DNA from 4 places in the Nonomuraea sp. NPDC050783 genome. Region 4 is predicted to be linked to each of the others. Evidence: riboswitches for the same ligand, from Rfam matches in the RefSeq annotation. Region 4 holds a riboswitch; each other region holds the start of a gene.
What was found. Region 4 has a riboswitch for cyclic di-AMP ahead of AB0H75_RS17890 (CHAP domain-containing protein). Riboswitches for the same ligand answer to the same signal wherever they lie in the genome.
Positions count from the first base shown of each region.

Region 1: linked by a shared signal. The riboswitch ahead of AB0H75_RS49120 (coiled-coil domain-containing protein) and the one ahead of AB0H75_RS17890 (CHAP domain-containing protein) in region 4 are both predicted to bind cyclic di-AMP.
Region 2: linked by a shared signal. The riboswitch ahead of AB0H75_RS23345 (hypothetical protein) and the one ahead of AB0H75_RS17890 (CHAP domain-containing protein) in region 4 are both predicted to bind cyclic di-AMP.
Region 3: linked by a shared signal. The riboswitch ahead of AB0H75_RS10400 (C40 family peptidase) and the one ahead of AB0H75_RS17890 (CHAP domain-containing protein) in region 4 are both predicted to bind cyclic di-AMP.

Region 1 covers NZ_JBFAHK010000046.1:14,592-19,101, forward strand. Annotated here, with positions in the region: gene AB0H75_RS49110 (sensor histidine kinase) at 1-211, shown strand, start outside; gene AB0H75_RS49115 (response regulator) at 208-885, shown strand; gene AB0H75_RS49120 (coiled-coil domain-containing protein) at 939-1,964, opposite strand; cyclic di-AMP (ydaO/yuaA leader) riboswitch at 1,972-2,111, opposite strand; gene galT (galactose-1-phosphate uridylyltransferase) at 2,180-3,259, opposite strand; gene AB0H75_RS49130 (DeoR/GlpR family DNA-binding transcription regulator) at 3,256-4,038, opposite strand; gene AB0H75_RS49135 (TrpB-like pyridoxal phosphate-dependent enzyme) at 4,300-4,510, opposite strand, start outside.
Region 2 covers NZ_JBFAHK010000008.1:154,888-159,397, reverse strand. Annotated here, with positions in the region: gene AB0H75_RS23355 (MDR family MFS transporter) at 19-1,476, shown strand; gene AB0H75_RS23350 (DUF5302 domain-containing protein) at 1,526-1,726, shown strand; cyclic di-AMP (ydaO/yuaA leader) riboswitch at 1,854-1,989, shown strand; gene AB0H75_RS23345 (hypothetical protein) at 2,212-3,159, shown strand; gene AB0H75_RS23340 (alpha/beta fold hydrolase) at 3,213-4,061, shown strand; gene AB0H75_RS23335 (winged helix-turn-helix transcriptional regulator) at 4,140-4,490, opposite strand.
Region 3 covers NZ_JBFAHK010000003.1:490,195-494,704, reverse strand. Annotated here, with positions in the region: gene AB0H75_RS10415 (LysR family transcriptional regulator) at 1-765, opposite strand, end outside; gene AB0H75_RS10410 (class I SAM-dependent methyltransferase) at 836-1,543, shown strand; cyclic di-AMP (ydaO/yuaA leader) riboswitch at 1,831-1,988, shown strand; gene AB0H75_RS10405 (hypothetical protein) at 2,106-2,270, opposite strand; gene AB0H75_RS10400 (C40 family peptidase) at 2,281-2,616, shown strand; gene AB0H75_RS10395 (hypothetical protein) at 2,740-3,567, shown strand; gene AB0H75_RS10390 (M48 family metalloprotease) at 3,581-4,510, shown strand, end outside.
Region 4 covers NZ_JBFAHK010000006.1:86,756-91,265, forward strand. Annotated here, with positions in the region: gene AB0H75_RS17885 (alpha/beta fold hydrolase) at 1-510, shown strand, start outside; gene AB0H75_RS17890 (CHAP domain-containing protein) at 532-1,242, opposite strand; cyclic di-AMP (ydaO/yuaA leader) riboswitch at 1,255-1,391, opposite strand; gene AB0H75_RS17895 (Gfo/Idh/MocA family protein) at 1,514-2,470, opposite strand; gene AB0H75_RS17900 (aldo/keto reductase) at 2,491-3,312, opposite strand; gene AB0H75_RS17905 (hypothetical protein) at 3,433-4,377, shown strand; gene AB0H75_RS17910 (DUF6716 putative glycosyltransferase) at 4,380-4,510, shown strand, end outside.

The DNA of each region.
Region 1 (4,510 bases), on a different contig from region 4:
CGGCAGGGGCTTCGATCCGGAGGGTCTCGGAGCCGGTACGGCCACGGACGGCGGGTCGCGGCCGCCGTCCCGCGGCGGCGGATTCGGCCTGGCCATCATGCGGCAGCGCGTCGAAGGGCTGTCCGGGACCTTACAGATCGAGTCCGAGCCCGGCGCCGGCACCGGGATCTCGGCCCGCGTCCCCACGCTGCCGGCAGGGAGCCACGCATGACCGATCACGCGGCCGAGCCGGCGGCCGGAACCCCGATCCGGTTGGTGATCGCGGACGACCATCCCGTCGTCAGGGACGGGCTGAGCAGCATGTTCGCCTCCGCGCCCGGGTTCGAGGTGCTGGGCGAGGCCGCGGACGGCGCCACGGCCGTACGGCTCGCCCAGGAGCTCAGCCCCGACGTGATCCTGATGGACCTGCGCATGCCGGGCATGGACGGGCTGACCGCGATCCACGAGCTGGCCAGGTGCGGCGTCACCGCGCGCGTGCTGGTGCTGACCACCTACGACACCGACACCCACGTCCTCCCGGCGATCGAGGCGGGCGCGACCGGCTACCTGCTCAAGGACTCCCCCCGGGAGGAGCTGCTGCGAGGCGCGCGGGCCGCCGCCAGGGGCGAGAGCGTGTTGTCCCCCTCGGTGGCGGCACGGCTGATGAACCGGGTCAGGACACCCCCGCCGCACCTGCTCAGCCGGCGGGAGCTGGAGGTCCTGGAGCTCGTGGCGGCCGGGAACACCAACCGCGAGGCGGCCGCCCGGCTGTTCATCACCGAGGCCACGGTCAAGAGCCACCTTCTGAACATCTACGCCAAGCTCGGCGTGGGCGACCGGGCCGCCGCCGTCAGCGAGGCGTTCAACCGGGGGCTGCTCGTCCCGCGGGCTCCCCGGCGGTTCTGACCCTGACCTCCCTGACCCTGACCTCCCTGACCCTGGCCTCCCTGGCCCTGGTCTCAGTTCATCGAGATGTGCACGTGGTCGTAGTGGTTCTCGGTGATGCTGCCGCGGTCGGACATCGGGCGCCAGCCGGAGCCCGAGTTGATGCGCTGCTTCCAGATCACGTACTTGACGCCGAGTTTGTCCTTGTTCTGCAGGGCCCAGGCGGCGAGGCGGTCGCCCAGGGCGGCGTTGGCGGCGGTGGGCATGCTGCCGCCGGTGCTCATCATGAAGTCGCAGGCGCGGCCGAGCGGGTGCTCGCCGCCGGCGCCGGAGCGGAAGCAGCCCACCGAGAACGGCAGCGCGAAGTTCTTGCGTACCTGCTCGCGCATCAGGCGGGTGCGCGGGGTGATGTTGTCCGCGCCGGCCGGCAGCTCGGGGGCCCAGGTGCCGTTGGACGTGCGGCCGCCGGCGTACGGGACGAGGTCCGCCAGCTTCTCCTTGATGTCGTCGATGACGTCCTCGGCCTCGTCGCGCTGCTCCGCCACGTCCGCCGCGTCGTCGCGGATCTTGTCCGTCAGCGCCTCGGCCTCGGCGGCGGCCTTCTTCTTCTCGTCGCGGGCCTTGGCCACGTTCTGCACCAGCGCCTGCTGCTCGGCGGTGAGCTGGTCGAGGACTGCCGCGCTGGCGCCGTCCAGCATGAAGCCGGGCACCGGCGGGTTGCCGTTCTGGTAGCGCAGCCGGGCGAGTTCGGCGACGCGCTGCTCGGTCGTGGCCAGCGTGCGGTCGGCGGCGGCCAGGCGCTCCTTCGCCGCGCCGGCCGCCTCCTGCGCCTTGGCCAGCTCGACGCGCTTGAGGTTGTACTGCTCGATGAGCTTGTCGACCTTGGTGTTGAGCCGCTTGAGCTGGGCGCGGAGCTGGGCCTCGGTGGGCTTCGGCGCGGTGAGCTTCAGCGCGGTGGGTTTCGGCGCGACCGCCGCCACCTGGGCCCGCGCCGGGGCCGCCGGGAGGGCCGCGACCGTGCCGACGACCAGGGCGGCGATCAGGCCGGTGGCGGCGAGGCCGGAGCCGATGGCCTGGGGTGCGGGGGGCGAAGCCGCCACGTACTCGGGTTCCTCTCCCTCTGCCGGCCGGGTTAGCTGACGGGTTCGGGCGTGAGAGTGCGTCCCTACCACCGAAGTGGATTCACCCCAGGTGCGGTGGGTCCCCGGCTCCCGGGCGACGCGCCCGGGATTAGGCGTGCAACGGTTGTGACCACCGGTGCATATCGGGATGTTAGTGGTAGATCACGATTCATGCGACCTTAAGTAGAAATCTATTAGTGATCAAGTTGTGATCGGAGCATGCGGGCCGCCTCCTCCGGCAGCACGTCGTTGACGAACGCGCCCATCGCCGACTCCGATCCGGCCAGGTACTTCAGCTTCCCGGGCGCCCGCCTGACGCTGAACAGCTCCAGATGCAGGTACGCCAGCTCCCGCCCCTCCCGCACGGGCGCCTGGTGCCAGGCCGAGATGTACGGCATCACGACCCCGAACAGCCCGTCGAAGGCCCGCAGCACCGAGGTGTAGAGCGGCGCGAACGCGGCCCGCTCCGCCTCCGTCAGCGCCGGCAGGTCGGGCACCTGCCGGTGCGGGTACACGTGCACCTCGAACGGCCAGCGCGCGGCGGCCGGCACGAACGCCGTCCAGTGCTCGTTGGCGGCCACCACCCGCGTGCCGGCGGCCCGCTCGGCGGCCAGGACGTCGGCGAACAGGTTCCCCGGGCCCTGGTGGCGGGCGGCGGCGCCGAGCTGGAGCCTGGTGCGCGGGGTGACGTACGGGTAGGCGTAGATCTGCCCGTGCGGGTGCGCCAGCGTGATGCCGATCTCCGAGCCCCGGTTCTCGAAGCAGAACACCTGCTCCACGCCCTCGATGCCGGACAGCTCGGCGGTGCGGTCGGCCCATGCCTCCATGACCAGCTCGACCCCGTCGTCGGACAGGCGGGAGAAGCTGGAGTCGTGGTCGGGGGTGAAGCAGACGACCTCGCACCGGCCCGCGCCGGGCCGGACCGCACTCAGCCCACCCACATCCTCATAAGTCGCAAAATTTCCGGAAAAAGAGGGGAAGCGGTTCTCGAACACCACCACGTCGTAGTCGGAGGCCGGGATCTCCGTGAGCCGGTCCCCCGACGACGGGCACAACGGGCACTCCGCCGCCGTGCCGGTCGGCTGGAACGTCCGCGTCTGCCGGTGCCCGGCGATCGCGACCCACTCCTCCGTCAGCGGGTCGTAGCGCAGCTCGGACGCCACCGGGCGGGGGCCCAGCTCGCGCCGGTCCACCGCGCCGCGGTCGGCGTCGTCACGACGGTCGAAGTAGATGAGCTCCCGGCCGTCGGCCAGGTGGGTGATGGTGCGCTTCACAGCGTGCCCTCTTCCGCGATGATGAGTTCGCCGGCCCTGTCGGCCAGCTCCGTACGTGCCTCCTGCGGCAGCCCGGCGTCGCTGATGACCACGTCCGCCTCGCTCAGCTCGGCGATGGTGCTGATGCCGACCGTGTTCCACTTGGTGTGGTCGGCGGGCACCACCAGGCGGTTGGCCGCCGTCACCAGCTCCCTGTCGGTCTCGGACTCCAGCAGGTTGGGCGTGGTGAAGCCGGCCCGCACGCTCATCCCGTGGACGCCGAGGAAGAGCGTGTCCACGTGCAGGCGGCGGATCGCGGCCACGGCGACCGGGCCCACCAGGGCGTCCGAGGGGGTGCGGACCCCGCCGGTCAGCACGACCGTGCGGTCGGCGCGCGGGTTGCGGTGGAAGACGTCGGCGACGGGGATCGAGTTGGTGATCACCGTGAGCTCGGGCACGCCGATCAGATGGTGGGCCAGCGCCCACGTGGTGGTGCCCGCCGACAGCGCGACGGCGGTGCCCGGCCGGACGAGCTGGGCGGCGCGGCGCGCGATGACCTGCTTCTCCGGCTGCTGGCGGGCGGACTTGGCGGTGAAGCCCGGCTCCTCGGTCGAGCCGGGGCCGAGGGCGGTGGCGCCGCCGTGCACCTTCTCCAGCAGGCCGCGCTCGGCCAGCACCTCCAGGTCGCGGCGGATGGTCATGTCGGAGACGCCGAGCTCGCGCACGAGGTCGGCCACCCGGACGCCACCGTTGCTGCGTACGCGTTCCAGGATCGCCTGCTGACGCTGCTGTGCGAGCACCCCTGCTCCTTCCAACAGATTCCACCAAATTATGACACGGATATGTTGGAGGAATGTTAGTTCCGGCGGACCGCTTGCCTGGTCGGCGCGGCGGAGGGACGGTGGGAGATCATGCCGGGAACCTCATCGACGGGAGGCGGGCTCATGGCCAGGCGAGCACGCAAGGGCAGGGCGCGCAAGAAGAAGAAGGCGAACCACGGCAAGCGCCCCACCGCACGCTAGAGACCGGGTGGCCGCCCGGCGGCCACCCGGTCCTCCAGGTCAGGACGGAAGCTCGGTGAGCGCCCGGTCGATGCGCTCCTGCGGCAGCGTGAAGTCCTCCAGCCGGCCGTCCAGGTGGCGGTCGTAGGCCGCCAGGTCGAAGTGGCCGTGGCCGCACAGCGCGGTGAGGATCACCTTCTCCTCCCCGCTCTCCTTGCAGCGCAACGCCTCCGCGATCGTCTCGGCCAGGGCGTGGGTGGGCTCCGGCGCC
Region 2 (4,510 bases), on a different contig from region 4:
ACATATCAGTCTTCACATGTGAATAATGACACGAAGACGGAGCCGGGTGTCGCGGTCCTGGTGGCCGCGCTGGGCGGCATGTTCCTGGCGATGCTCGACCAGACGATCGTCGGCACCGCGCTGCCGCGCATCGTCGCCGAGCTGGGCGGCGGCGAGCTGTACACCTGGGTCGTCACCGCCTACCTGCTCACCTCGACGGTGACTGTGCCGCTCTACGGCCGGCTGTCCGACCAGCACGGCAGGAAACCCCTGCTGCTGATCGGGATGGTGGTGTTCGTCGTGGGCTCGGCCCTGTGCGGCGTGGCCCAGGACATGGTGCAGCTCATCGCCTTCCGGGCGTTGCAGGGGCTGGGCGCGGGCGCGTTGCTGCCGCTGTCGCTCGCGCTGGTGATGGAGATGTTCCCGCCGGGCAGCCCGCGGGGTGCCCGCACCCAGGGCGCGCTCGGCGGCGTGATGGGGCTGACGTACCTGGCGGGGCCGTTCCTCGGCGGCCTGTTCACCGACCACGCGAGCTGGCGCTGGGCCTTCTACGTCAACGTGCCGCTCGGCGCGCTGGTGATCGCGGTCGTCGCGCTGCGCCTGCCGCGCCGGGCGGGCACCGGCGGCGGCGGGCGCCCCGACTACGCGGGCATCGCGGTCTTCACGGTGGCCATCACCGCGCTGCTGCTGGGGCTGACGGAGAAGGGGCTGGACGGCCACACGTGGGTGGACCTGCCCGTGGCGGGGCCGATCCTGCTGGCGCTGGCGGCACTGGTGGTGTTCGTGGTGGTGGAGCGGCGGGCGGCCAACCCGATCATGCCGATGCACCTGTTCGGCGTGCGTACGTACACGCTGGTCAACGTGACCTCGTTCTGCACGGCCTTCTGCATGTACGCCGGCGTCGTCTTCCTGCCGCGCTACTTCCAGGAGGCGCTGGGCGCCGACGCGACCGAGTCGGGCCTGCGGATCTACCCGATGATGCTGGCCATGGTCGCGGGCAGCGCCATCATGGGCTCGCTCATGTCCAGGACCAGGGTCTACAAGCCGTGGCTGGTGGCCGCCCCGTTCCTGCTCGTGGCCGGCACGCTGCTGTGCCTCGGCCTCACCGCGCACACCGGCGGCCTGGCGCTGGCGGTGTGGATGGCGCTGATCGGGCTGGGCATGGGGCCGATGTTGTCGGGGCTGACCGTGGCCGTCCAGCAGTCGGTACCGCCCGCCTACATCGGCACGGCCTCGGCCAACCTCACCTTCTTCCGCCAGATCGGCGGCTCGGTGGCGCTGGCCGTCGGCGGCACCCTCTACACCTCGACGCTGGCCGAGCAGGCGCCGCTGCACGGCCTGCCCGCCGCGCACGCCGCCGCCTCGGCCGCGGTCATCCCGTCGCTGGGCGTGGCGGGCGCGCTGGTCGCCCTCGTGGCGCTGATCGCCATGCCCGGCAGGCGGCTGGAGGTGCCGGCCGTTCAGCAGAGCAAGGTTGAGGCCAGTTTCGCGTCGTAAGGAGCATCGTGCGAAGCTGTGAGGGTCCCCAACATCATGGAGGTCCTCAATGGCGGAGTCATCGGAGCCGGAAGTCAGCGAAACACCCGAGGACGAGATGAAGCGCAAGTTCCGCGAGGCGCTGGAGCGCAAGCGCAACCAGCATGCGGGCGGGGGCGCGGGCGGTAAGGGCGGCGACCCGTCGAAGATCCACGGGACGCACGGTCCGGCCGCGAACAAGCGATCCTTCAGGCGCAAGAGCGGCGGCTGAGATCCGGACGACGCAGGGGGCGCGGATATTCCGCGCCCCCTCTTTCTTTGCCTAGGGGATAGGTAGATCTTTTGTCCTATTCATGACGATTCGTTTGCGTTCGTCCGTTATGGGTGGTTAAGTGTGGGCCATTGACCAGCCGAATCCCGCACCAGCCGGGAACCGGGGACCCACCTTGTTGGGGTGAATCCGGCACTGCGCCGGTAGGGCAGCTCCTCGTCCGAACCCGTCAGCTAACCCGGTAGGCGTGATGGAGAGGAACACCCACATGTCTCACCGCGTCACACCTCCAGACGCCGGCTCCCACCGGGCCGCCATCTCCGCCGTCGGCGTCGTGCCGGCCGCTCGCTGAGCAGCCTGTCAACCAGGCTTTTCCCGCGCTTCGCGCAGCCCCCTGTGTCAGGTGTCCTCCCTGGCTGCGCCCTTCTCCCCTGAAGTTCCGCTGAAGCGCGTCCCTGTCCCCTCACGAAGGACCTCACTGCTCCATGTCTGCTCGCTCCGGCCTGCGTTCCTTCGCCTTGCTCACGGCCTGTTCGCTCGGCGCGCTCACCGCCTGCTCCCTCGGCGCCGCCGCCCACGCCGACACCGACGAGAAGATCCTGCTCAAGGGCTCGACCACGGCCTCCTACTTCTGGGACGACGCCTCCGGCCGGGCCGGTGACACGGGACTGCCGGCCAGCGGCAAGCCCATGCAGAAGGGCCTGGCCGCCAGCCCGAGCTGGCCCCTCATGACCGAGGGCTACGTGCTCTACAAGGGCAAGAAGGCGCCGTTCTTCGTCGGCGACCGCGGCCCCGGCGTCCCCTCCAGCCGCGGCGTCATGCTGGATCTGGACGCCAAGACCTTCGCCGAGCTGACCGGCGGCACGTTCAACTCCAGCACGCTCGGCGTGGACGGCGTCGGCGGTCAGGGCCACATCAAGGTCCAGTACGTCATCACCAAGTGGGGCCCCGGCGTCGGCAAGAAGAACTACCCGGTCGCCTTCTCCACCGGCGCCTGGGCGGTACGCGACAACGACCCGGCCGAGCCCCCGAAGGTCCTGGCCGAGGCGAGCGAGCCGGCACAGCGGCCCGCGGCCGCCACGAAGCCCGAGCGGCCCGCCGAGGAGCCCGCCACGGAAGCCGAGAAGCCGGCCACCGGGTCCGCCACGGGGTCCGCCACCGGGTCCGCCGAGCGGCCCGCCGCCGAGGCCGAGCGGACCGCCGAGGCGGCCGCGGGCTCCGGCAGGGCCGTCGCCCCCGCCCCTGCCTCCGCCCCCGCCTCCGCCCCCGCCGGGCAGGAGGAGTCCACCGGGCGCCCGGTCGAGGCCGCCTCCGTGGGTCAGGCCGAGGAGAACGGCGGCGTGGGCCGCACCCTGCTGTCGGGCGTGCTCGCCCTGGCCGGCGGGGGCCTGGTGCTGGGCATCGACCGCCTCAGACGGCTGGCCAAGCGCTGACGCGGCCTGCGGCGGAGCTTTACGTCACCGCACCAGAATGACATTCTAGTGCGGTGACCACGCACGTAACCGCCAACGGCATCGACATCGCCTACGAGAGCTTCGGCTCGCCGGAAGGCCGGCCGCTGCTCCTCATCATGGGCCTCGGCGCCCAGCTCATCCACTGGGACGAGGAGTTCTGCGAGCTCCTGGCCGAGCAGGGGCACCACGTCGTCCGGTTCGACAACCGCGACGCCGGCCTGTCCACCCACCTCGACCAGGCGGGCCTGCCCGCGCACGGGGCGGCGCCGCCGTACCTGCTGGACGACATGGCCGACGACACCGCCGGCCTCATGGACGCCCTCGGCTGGCCGCGGGCCCACGTGGTGGGCGCCTCGATGGGCGGGATGATCGCCCAGGCCCTGGCCATCCGCCATCCGGCGCGCGTGCTGACCCTGACCTCCATCATGTCCACCCCGAGCCCCGAGATCGCCCCGCCGACCGCCGAGGCGGCCGCGATCCTCATGGCCAGGCCGGCCGCGGACCGCGAGGGCGTGCTGGCGCAGGCGGTGCGGACCTGGTCCGTCATCGGCTCGCCCGGCTACGAGCTGGACCGCGAGCGCGTCACCACGCTCGCCGGGCTGGCCTACGACCGCTGCTTCGACCCCGCGGGCACCGGCCGCCAGCTCGCCGCCATCATGGCCTCGGGCAGCCGCGTCGAGGCACTCGGCCGGGTGAGCGTGCCCGCGCTGGTCCTGCACGGCGAGGCCGACCAGCTCGTCCCCGTGGCCGGCGGCCGGGCCACGGCCGCGGCCATTCCCGGCGCCCGGCTGGTGACGTACCCCGGCATGGGACACGACCTGCCGCGCGCGCTCTGGCCCGAGATCGTCGGCGAGATCACCAAGCTCACGAGCGGCGCCTGAGCCCGGGCGCGCGGCGGCCCGCGCCCCGGACCGGGCGCGGGCCACGGCATGCCCGGGCAGGGCGGACAAGGGTGCGAGTCACGAAAAACTCTCGCGGCAGCGGAGGATCTCCGCCACATTCCGTTCAGCCCACTCGGCCACCACCGACAGCGGCCCGTGCAGCGAGTGCCCCAGCTCGGTCAGCGTGTACTCCACGCGCGGCGGCACCTCGGCGAACACCTTCCGCGTCACCAGCCCGTCCTGCTCCATCGCCCGCAGGGTCTGGGTGAGCACCTTCGGCGTGACGCCCCCGATGCGCGTGCGGAGCTGCGTGAAGCGCATCGGCCCGCCCCGGAGGCTGAGCAGCACCAGTGTCGACCACTTGTCACCGATCCTGTCCAGGACCACTCGTGTGGGGCAATCAGGGTCGAAGACATCACCGGTATCCATAAGGTACTTATAGCACGATG
Region 3 (4,510 bases), on a different contig from region 4:
GGACCGCGCGGCGCCGTATCCCGCGATCGACGGATAGAGCATGACCCCCACCCCGGCCGCCACCAGCCCTTGCCGGCCGTTCCAGTCGTCGCAGACGTGGCTGATGCGCGGCGGCCCGCCCAGCGCCGCCGCCAGCGGGGCGAGCGGCCCGAGGCAGTCGGGATGCGTGCCGTCGATCCAGGGCTCCCCGGCCAGCTCCCGCAGCCGCACCCGCCCGCCCGCCGACGCCAGCGGGTGCGCGGCCGGCAGGGCGACCAGGAGCTCGTCCTCGTGCAGCGGGGTCAGGGTGACGCCCGGGGTGTCCGCCATGTCCCAGGAGGTGAGCAGTGCGAGGTCGGCGGTGCCTTCCAGCACGGCCTCGCACGGGTCGTGCTCGCCGGAGCGCACGGTCAGCGACAGCTCCACCCCGGGATGCCTGGCGGTGAACGCGCGGAAGCGCTCCGGCAGGTACGTCGTCACCGCGCTCGGGAACGCCGACACCCGCACCCGTCCCGCCTCGGCCGTCGCGAAGGCCCGCATCCGGGTCTCGAACAGCCGCACCCCGCGCAGCACCTCCCCGGCCTGCTCCAGCGCCGCCCGTCCGGCGTCGGTCGCCCGGACGCCGCGCGGCAGCCGCTCGAACAGCCGCACCCCCGCACGCCGCTCCAGCGTGGCGATCTGCCGGGACACGGCCGGCTGCGTCATGGACAGCTCCTCGGCCGCCGCCGAGAACGAGCCGAGCCTGCCGACCTCCACCAGAACCCGCAACGACCACAGATCAACCATGCGCCCAGCTTATGGGTTCCATGCCAGACCCGCAGTGGTGCGCATGGGAGCGAACCCGCATGCTCGACGCATGGAGAACCTGGACAACCACCAGCAGGCATGGCTCGACGAGGAGCTGCCGCCGGGCCCGCAACGCGTCCTGGACGCCGGTTGCGGGCGTGGCGAGCTGGCCGCGGCACTCATCCGGCGCGGCCACGAGGTCACCGCGATCGACAGCGCGGCGGAGGCCGTGGCGGCGGCCCGCGCGGCCGGGGTGCCCGCCCTGCGTGCCGACCTGACCGTCCGCGACGGCGCGCCCTTCTACGACGGCGGATCGTACGAAGTGATCGTCATGTCGCTCTCGCTGCACCACATGCACCCGCTCGGCGCGGCACTCGACCACGCGTACGACCTGCTGATACCGGGCGGGACGTTGCTGGTGGACGAGTTCGCGTGGGACTGGGCGGACGCGGCCACCGCCGCCTGGTTCTACGATGCCGGATCGTTGCTGGCCGCCGCCGGCGTGGCGGACTTCCCGCGGGAGGGTGGCGATCCGGCTGGGCGGTGGCGCGCGGCGCACCACGACCATCATCCGGCGGCGGACATGCTGACGGCGCTCGGCGAGCGGTTCGAGGTGGTCAGCCTGCGCCGTGAACCGTACATAACCCGATATATCGGCGGAAAGGTCGTGAACGGTCACACCAAGGTCGTCGAGGAGCTGTGGCGCATCGAGCGTGACCGGCTCGCCGCCGGCGCCCTCGCGGCGACGGGGTTCCGGATGAAGGCGAGAAAGGTGTGACAAAAGTGACGAATGGGACCTTACACCGGGCTGTGCCGCGAATTGTGAGCAGGGTCACATTCGGGTAACAGCGTCTGGTGTTCCAGCAGGGGTTTCGATCCTGACTGGACTTCCTTTCTGATCTTTACAACCTGCCGTTCCCTTTGCCGATCCGTGACCTTTCGGCGTAACTTCTGGCGTCGCGACGGCACGCCATGTCGCCGCGAACCTCCATCGGTCCCCCCGATGTGTGCCAGATACCAATCCGCCGGTCGCGCCCGTACGTCCCCATGCGAACAACCTCAACGGGCGGCGACCTGCCGAATCCGTGCAGCCAGGAGCACGGAGCCGGGGAACCACCGATCCCGTCCCCGGGATCAGGGGTGAATCGGCGCGTATCGCGCCGTAGGGCTACTTCCAGGCCCGAATCCGTCAGCTAACCCGGTAGGCGTTCGTGGAAGCTCCAAGGAGAAATCCTGTCTACCTCCCCGCAGAACCCCCGTCTGTCCCGCCTTGCCCTGAGTGGCGCGGCGCTCACGATGACCGTGACGGCCGGAGGGACGATCCTCCATGCCCCAGCGGCTCAGGCGGCGACGACGAGCGGCTCGGCCGCGGCCTCCACCGTCACCACCACCACCGCCACCACGACCTCCGTGGCCAGGGCCGGCACCGCCGCCAGGTCGGCGAAGGCCAAGGTGAGGTCGGCGAGGACCGCCAGGGCCGCTCGGCAGAAAGCGAGGGCCTTCAAGGCCGTCGCCGTGGCCAAGAAGCAGATCGGTGACCCGTACCGCTACGGCGGCACCGGGCCCGGCTCGTTCGACTGCTCCGGACTCGTCCAGTACGCCTGGAAGAAGGCCGGGGTGAGGCTCCCGCGCGTGGCGAGCAGCCAGTTCGCCCGTATCAGGACGAAGGTCTCCTGGAAGAGGCTCAAGCCGGGTGACCTGATGTTCTTCAGCGGTCTCGGCCACGTCGGCATGTACGTCGGCAAGGGCAAGATGATCCACTCGCCCAGGACGGGCGAGCGGGTACGCATCGACAAGCTGAGCGGATGGCGCAGGTCGTCGTTCGTGGGCGCGGCCCGTCCCGGCGCGTGACAGCGGCCCCGCCACGGCCCCGGAAGGGACCGTGGCGGGGCCGCCCGTCTTCGTCCCCTTTGTCTTCGTCCCCTCTGTCTTCGCCTCTGTCTTCGCCCGGCGCGACTACTACTATCGGGCATCGTGTCCGAGCAGGTGAGCCGACGGGGTGCGGTGACCGCCCTCCTGCTCCTCGCCACCGCCCTCGCCCCGGCCGCGGACGCCCCTCTCACCGGCCCCTCCTCGCCGGTCCCCGGAGCGCGCGGCCTCTGGCCGGGGGAGTCCGTCACCGTCAGGGGAGCGCGGGCCGTGGTCGTCGGGCACGGGACGCCGCCCGCCACGCTCGGCGAGCTGGCGCGCCGGGCCGACACCGCCGCCCTCCGGGTCGCCGACGTCCTCGGCGGGCCGGTGCGTCCGCTGATCGTCGTCCCGCGCTCCGCCGCCGAGGCGGCCCGGCTGGCCGGTACGGGCCCGATCGACGGCCTGGCCGCCCTGGCCGACGGCGACCGGGTGATCGTCGTCCCCGAGGTCTTCGCCCGGCTCAACCCCACCGGCAGGGACGTCGTGCTCGCCCACGAGCTCACCCACGTCGCCGCCGGCACCGACCGGCTGCCGGTCTGGCTCTACGAGGGGTTCGCCGACTACGTCGGCTACCGCGACTCGGGACTGCCCGTACGGGTCGCCGCCGCCGAGCTGGCCGATGAGGTGCGAGCCGGACGCCTGCCCAGCGAATTGCCCGGACCTGCGGCTTTCGCGGCGGACGGGCGGGACCCGGCGCGGCTCGCGCGGGCGTACCAGGAGGCCTGGCTGGCGTGTCGATTCATCGCTGACCGGCTCGGTGAGGGGACCCTGGTACGGCTCTACCGTGCGGCCCAGGTGGTCGGCGTCCATCGGGCGCTCGCCTCGCTGGGGCTCTCCGCGGCCACGCTGACGGCACGGTGGCGCGCGTACATGCGAGAGCAGCTCGCGTAGGAGGGGGAGGCAGATGAGCGAACGGCAGGAGACGGACGACTCCGCGCCCGAGGCGGGCACGCCCGCCGGCGGTGACCGGGCGGACGGCCTGGAACAGGGTCATGGTGGAACCATGGCCGCGACGAAGGACGACGACCACCAAGGGCCCGGCGACGCCCCCGGGTTCGGCGGCGACCCCCGACCGGGCGACCACCTCCGCCCCGGCGACCGCCTCCAACCCGGCGTGCTGCCCGCAGCCGACGCGAAACGGCCCTCCAGCACGGACGGGCCCTCCGGCGCGGAACCCGCTGGGACCGGCGAAAGGGCCGGGACCGAGCAACCCACCGTGACCGGCGACCGAGCCCGGACCGCACAACCCACCCAGGACGGCGACCGGGCCGAGCAGGGCGACCCGGCCGAGGGTGACCGGGCCGAGGGCGACAATCGGGCCGTGGGCAGCGATCGGGCCGGGGGCGGAGAACGAACTGCTGAAGGCGGGGAGCGGGCTGAGAGCGGGGAGCCGGGTGAGGGAGCCGCCGGAGAAGGGCGGCGGACGGACGGGAGCGGGGACCGGGCGGTCAGCGGCGGTCCCGCGTACGACGAGAAGGCCGGCCCGCGCCACCTGCCCGGCGATGCCCGGCTGCGCCGCCAGGCCGCGCTCGCCCTGGCTGCGCTGGCCGCCGTCATCCTGGCGGTGGTCGCGTTCAGCACCCCCTGGCACCTGCTGGACACGGGCCCGCCCGACCCGGCCCGCGACTTCAGGGCCGCCGAGATCGCCCGCTCGCAGGCGTTCGACGCCGCGACGAGCCTGCCGAGCTACATCGCGCTGGCCCTGTCGGTCCTCCTCGCGGCCCTCCTGGTCGCCACCCCGCTCGGCGCCCGGCTGACGGCCTGGCTGCGCGGCCCGTGGTGGCTGCGGGTGATCCTGGGCGTGGTGGTCGTCGTCGCGGTCACCGAGGCGATC
Region 4 (4,510 bases):
GGCGCCGTGGCGCAGCACCTGCTGGCCGCCGGGACGGCGAAGGTGCGGCGGCTGGCGCTGGTCAACTCGGTGACCTACGACTCCTGGCCGGTGCCGGGCGTGGCCCGCTTCCGCGACCCCGCGGCGGTGGCCGCGGTGACGGCCGAGGAGCTGCTGGCGGCCCGCCGCGCGGCGGTCACCACGGCGCTGGCCCGCCCGGCGTCGGAGGAAGAGCTGGCCGACTACCTGAGCCCCTGGCGGGAGGCCCGGGTCCGCCGCTCCTGGATGGCGCTGGCGGGCGCCGCCGACAGCCGCTACACGCTCGACCTGGTGCCCGCCCTGCGGGCCGACCGGACGCCGAAGCTGCTGGTGTGGGGCGAGGACGACACCTTCCAGGAGGTGCGGTACGCCGAGCGCTTCGCCGCCGAGATGCCGGAGACCGAGCTGGTCCGCGTCCCGCGCGCCGGGCACATCCCGATGGAGAACGACCCGGCCGCGGTCACCGCGGCCCTGGCCCGCTTCTTCGCCTGAGGGGGCGGGCCGGAGCCAGGCTCAGGAGGCGTACTCCGGGTAGCCGTAGCCGACGACCTGCGACTTCGGCCGGACGCGCTCCTCCACCTTGCCGTTGCCGGTGTTGCCCTCGATCGTGGAGATCGTGCCGTCCCTGTTGTCCTTGACGACGAACCCGACGTGGTTGATGTCGTCGAGGTCCTTGCTGCCGCTCCAGGAGAAGAACACCACGGCGCCGGGCTTGGCGAGGGTCCCGAAGCGGTCGTTGGCCTCGAACCACTTGGCGTAGGTGACGGTGTAGGCGTCCCAGCCGACCTGCGGGCGGGCGCCGGTCTTCTCGCCGACCCAGGAGACGAACATGGCGCACCAGGGGGCGTTGAGGTAGTCGGCGGGCCTGCCGCCGTCGCGGGCGATGGTCTCGGCGGCCCGCCGGGAGGCGGCGTACCACTGCTGGTACGGGGTGCCGCCGCCGGCGTCGTTCTCGCTGGTGCCGACCTGGGAGCGGGCCAGGGCCAGGACCTGGTCGGCGGTGACGCTGATGCGGGTCTCGTCGTTCGTGCGGGACCGGGGCGCGGCGTGGTCGGCGGCGTGGTCGGCGGCTGGGGCCTGCCCGGTGATCTGCTGCTCGGGAGCGGGGGCGCTGTCGGCGTTCGCGGAGGCGTGCGCGCCGAAGGCGCCGGCGATGACGGTCGCGCCGAGCGCGGCGCGGGCGATGCTCATCTTTCGGGCAGCGGTGATGCGGTGCTTGGCCATCGAGGGGCTTACTCCTTGCTTCCATGCCGCTTACCGGGTTAGCTGACGGGTTCGGGCGTGGAAGCTGCCCTACGGCATGTCTATGCCGATTCACCCCAAGGACGTGGGTCCCCGGTTCCGCGCACGGGCGGATTCAGCGGTCACAGGACGATCCTGTGATGCGATGTCACTCGCGATGGTCAGACATAGTCGGACAAACCGGACGTATGCCCTGAGATGCCCCACAAGGTAATACATGTGGCAAGGGGATTACAAATCCCTAAAAGTCCAGCTAGCCGAGTTGCCGCCGCGCGTCGGCCAGAAGCCCCATCATGGCAAGGGATTCGTCAAGAGGCATGATCGCCGATTCGGTCCTGCCCTCGGCCACCGCCGCGCGGACCTCGCGCAGCTCGCCGGCGTAACCGTTGTCGGCCGGGTCGAGCACGTGCTCCTCCGCCTCCGTGCCGGGCGGCCCGGTCAGCACGATCCGCTCCGGCGCCCAGAACGGCGCCGGGAGGTGCGCCCGCAGCCCGGTGCCCACCACGTGGGCGTCGTTGGGGTAGTGCGCCAGCAGCGAGGCCGCCACCAGGGCGTGCCCGCCCCCGGGATACACGAGCACCCCGGCCGCCTCCGCGTCCACCCCACTGGGCGCCAGGGAGCCGGTCACCCGCAGCTCGGCGGGCCGGCCGAGCAGGAGCTGGGCCAGCCCGAACGGGTAGATGCCGAGGTCGAGCAGGGCGCCGCCGCCCAGCTCGGGCGCCCACAGCCGGTGCGCCGGGTCGTAGGGCAGCGAGAAGCCGAACGACGCCTGCACCGAGCGGATCTCGCCGAACCGCTCGTCGGCGGCGAGCCTGCGGATGAGCGGGTTGAACCGCATCCACATCGCCTCCATGAGGAAGACGCCCGCCTCGCGCGCCAGGCGCACCATCGTCGCGGCGTCCTCCACGGTGGCGGCGAGCGGCTTCTCGCACAACACGGCCTTGCCGTGCGCGATCGCGGCCGCGGCCACCGGCAGGTGCTGGGCGTGGGGCGTGGCGACGTAGACCGCGTCCACGGCCGGGTCGGCGCACAGCTGCTCGTAGGAGCCGTACGCCGACTCCGCGCCCAGCGTCGCGGCCAGGGCCTGGGCCCGCCCGAGGTCGCGGGAGCCGACGGCGGCCACCCGCATGCCGGGCTCGGCCGCGATGGCCGCCCCCACGGTCCGCGCGATGCCGCCGGTCGCCGCTATGCCCCACGTGAAATCTCGCACAGGGCGAGATCGTAGACGGGTCAGGCGGCGTTGAAGGTGTCGGGGTCGGGTCCGAGGCGCTTGCCCTGGTTGAGGGCCCCGATGGCGGCCATGTCCTCGGTGTCGAGGATGAAGTCGAACACGTCGATGTTCTCCTTGATCCGCGCCGGCGTGGCGGACTTGGGGATGACGACGTTGCCGAGCTGCAGGTGCCAGCGCAGCACGATCTGGGCGGGCGTCCTGCCGTACTTCTCCGACAGCACCCGCAGCGCCGGGTCGCCCAGCAGGCCCTTGCCCTGCCCGAGCGGGCTCCACGCCTCGGTGAGGATGCCGTTGGCCTCGTGGAACTCCCGCATCTCGCGCTGCTGCAGGTAGGGGTGGAGCTCGATCTGGTTGAGCGCCGGGGTGATGCCGGTCTCCTCCGTCAGCCGGGTGAGGGTCCGGACGGTGAAGTTGGACACGCCGATCGCCCTGGCGCGGCCGTCCCGGTAGATCTTCTCCAGGGCCTTCCACGCCTGCACGTACTTGTCCTGCCGCGGGACCGGCCAGTGGATGAGGAAGAGGTCGACGTAGTCGAGGCCGAGCCGGGACAGGCTCTCCTCGAACGCCTGCTCGGCGCGGCCGTGGTCGCCGTTCCACAGCTTGGTGGTCACGAACACCTTCTCGCGCGGCAGCCCGCTGCCGCGCACGGCGCGGCCCACGCCCTCCTCGTTGCCGTACGCGGCGGCGGTGTCGATGTGCCGGTAGCCGGTCTCCAGCGCGATCCGTACGGCCTGCTCGGCCTCGTCGTCGGGAATCTGCCAGACGCCGAACCCGAGCTGCGGGATCTGCACGCCGTCGGTGTTGAGCATGAGCGAGTTCATACCTCCCATTGTTCACATCGCGTTCCGAGCGCCTTAAAGCGGCAGGGGTAACTTAACGGGGTCATGAACGGGCCATCACCCCCACTGGGAGGGCCCATCACCCGGCTGGGAGGGCAACGAGTGGTCGCACGGGCGTCGGCCTGGGTGGAGTCCCCGCTCCAGATGCTGTGCGCCGTCGAGGCCCACCACGCCGGGCTCCTCGGGCCCGAGACGGCCGTCGTGCCGCGCGCGGGCCTGCGGCCGCTGAAGGCCACCCGCGCGGAGCTGCGCTCCCTCGTGCTGCCCGACGGGCTGGTGCTGGCCGAGCCGCGCGAGCGCATGCCCCGCCGGGTCCAGGCCGTCGGCGACGCCTTCTCCGGCAAGGTGCAGCTGCGCTGGCTGGCGTCCTGGCCGGGCCGCGTCGTCATCGTGGACGACGGCCTGGCCACGCTGCGGCTGCTGGAGCTGCTGGCCGCCGGGCCGACCCGGCCGCTGCTGCGCGCCCGCGCCGAGCAGGCCGTGCCGCGCGCCGCGCTGGGCCTGGCCGCCGCGCTGCGGCTGCGGCTGAGCGAGGTGTCGGTCTTCACCGCGCTCAGCGTGGGCGACGAGCTGGCCGCGGCCGTCCGCGCCGCCGGCGTCGAGCTGGTCCGGCACGACTTCGCCTGGCTGCGGGCCCAGCCGCCGAGCGCCCACGGCCCGGCCGAGCGCACGGTCGTGCTCGGCACCTCGCTGGTCCGCAACGGCCTGGTCCACCGCGACCGCTACCTGCGCTGGCTGAACGAGCTGGCCGCCCAGGAGCCGCTGGCCTACTACCCCCACCGCCGCGAGGACCCGGTGGACGTGGCGCTGATCCGCGAGCGCCCCGGCATCACCGTGCACGACGCCGGCGCGCCCGCCGAGCTGACGCTGCGCGGCCTGAGCCCCGGCCAGCGCGTGCTCAGCCTCCCCTCGACCGCCCTCACCTCGCTGCGGGTCCTGCTCGGCCCGCGCGGCGTCGCCGTCGAGCCCGTGGACGTTCCCGACGACTGGTGGACCAGCAGGGCGGCCCCCGCCCTGCGCTCGCATCTGACTGGAGTGCCCGGTTGAACGTGTTGGCGGTTGCCGACTCCGACTCGTACCTGAAGTGGGCGGCCTGCCTGCTCGACGACCTGCCCGCGGGCTGCGCGACGGACCTGGTGGTGGTCCGCACGCCGATCGCGCCCTCGCCCGAGCAGATCGC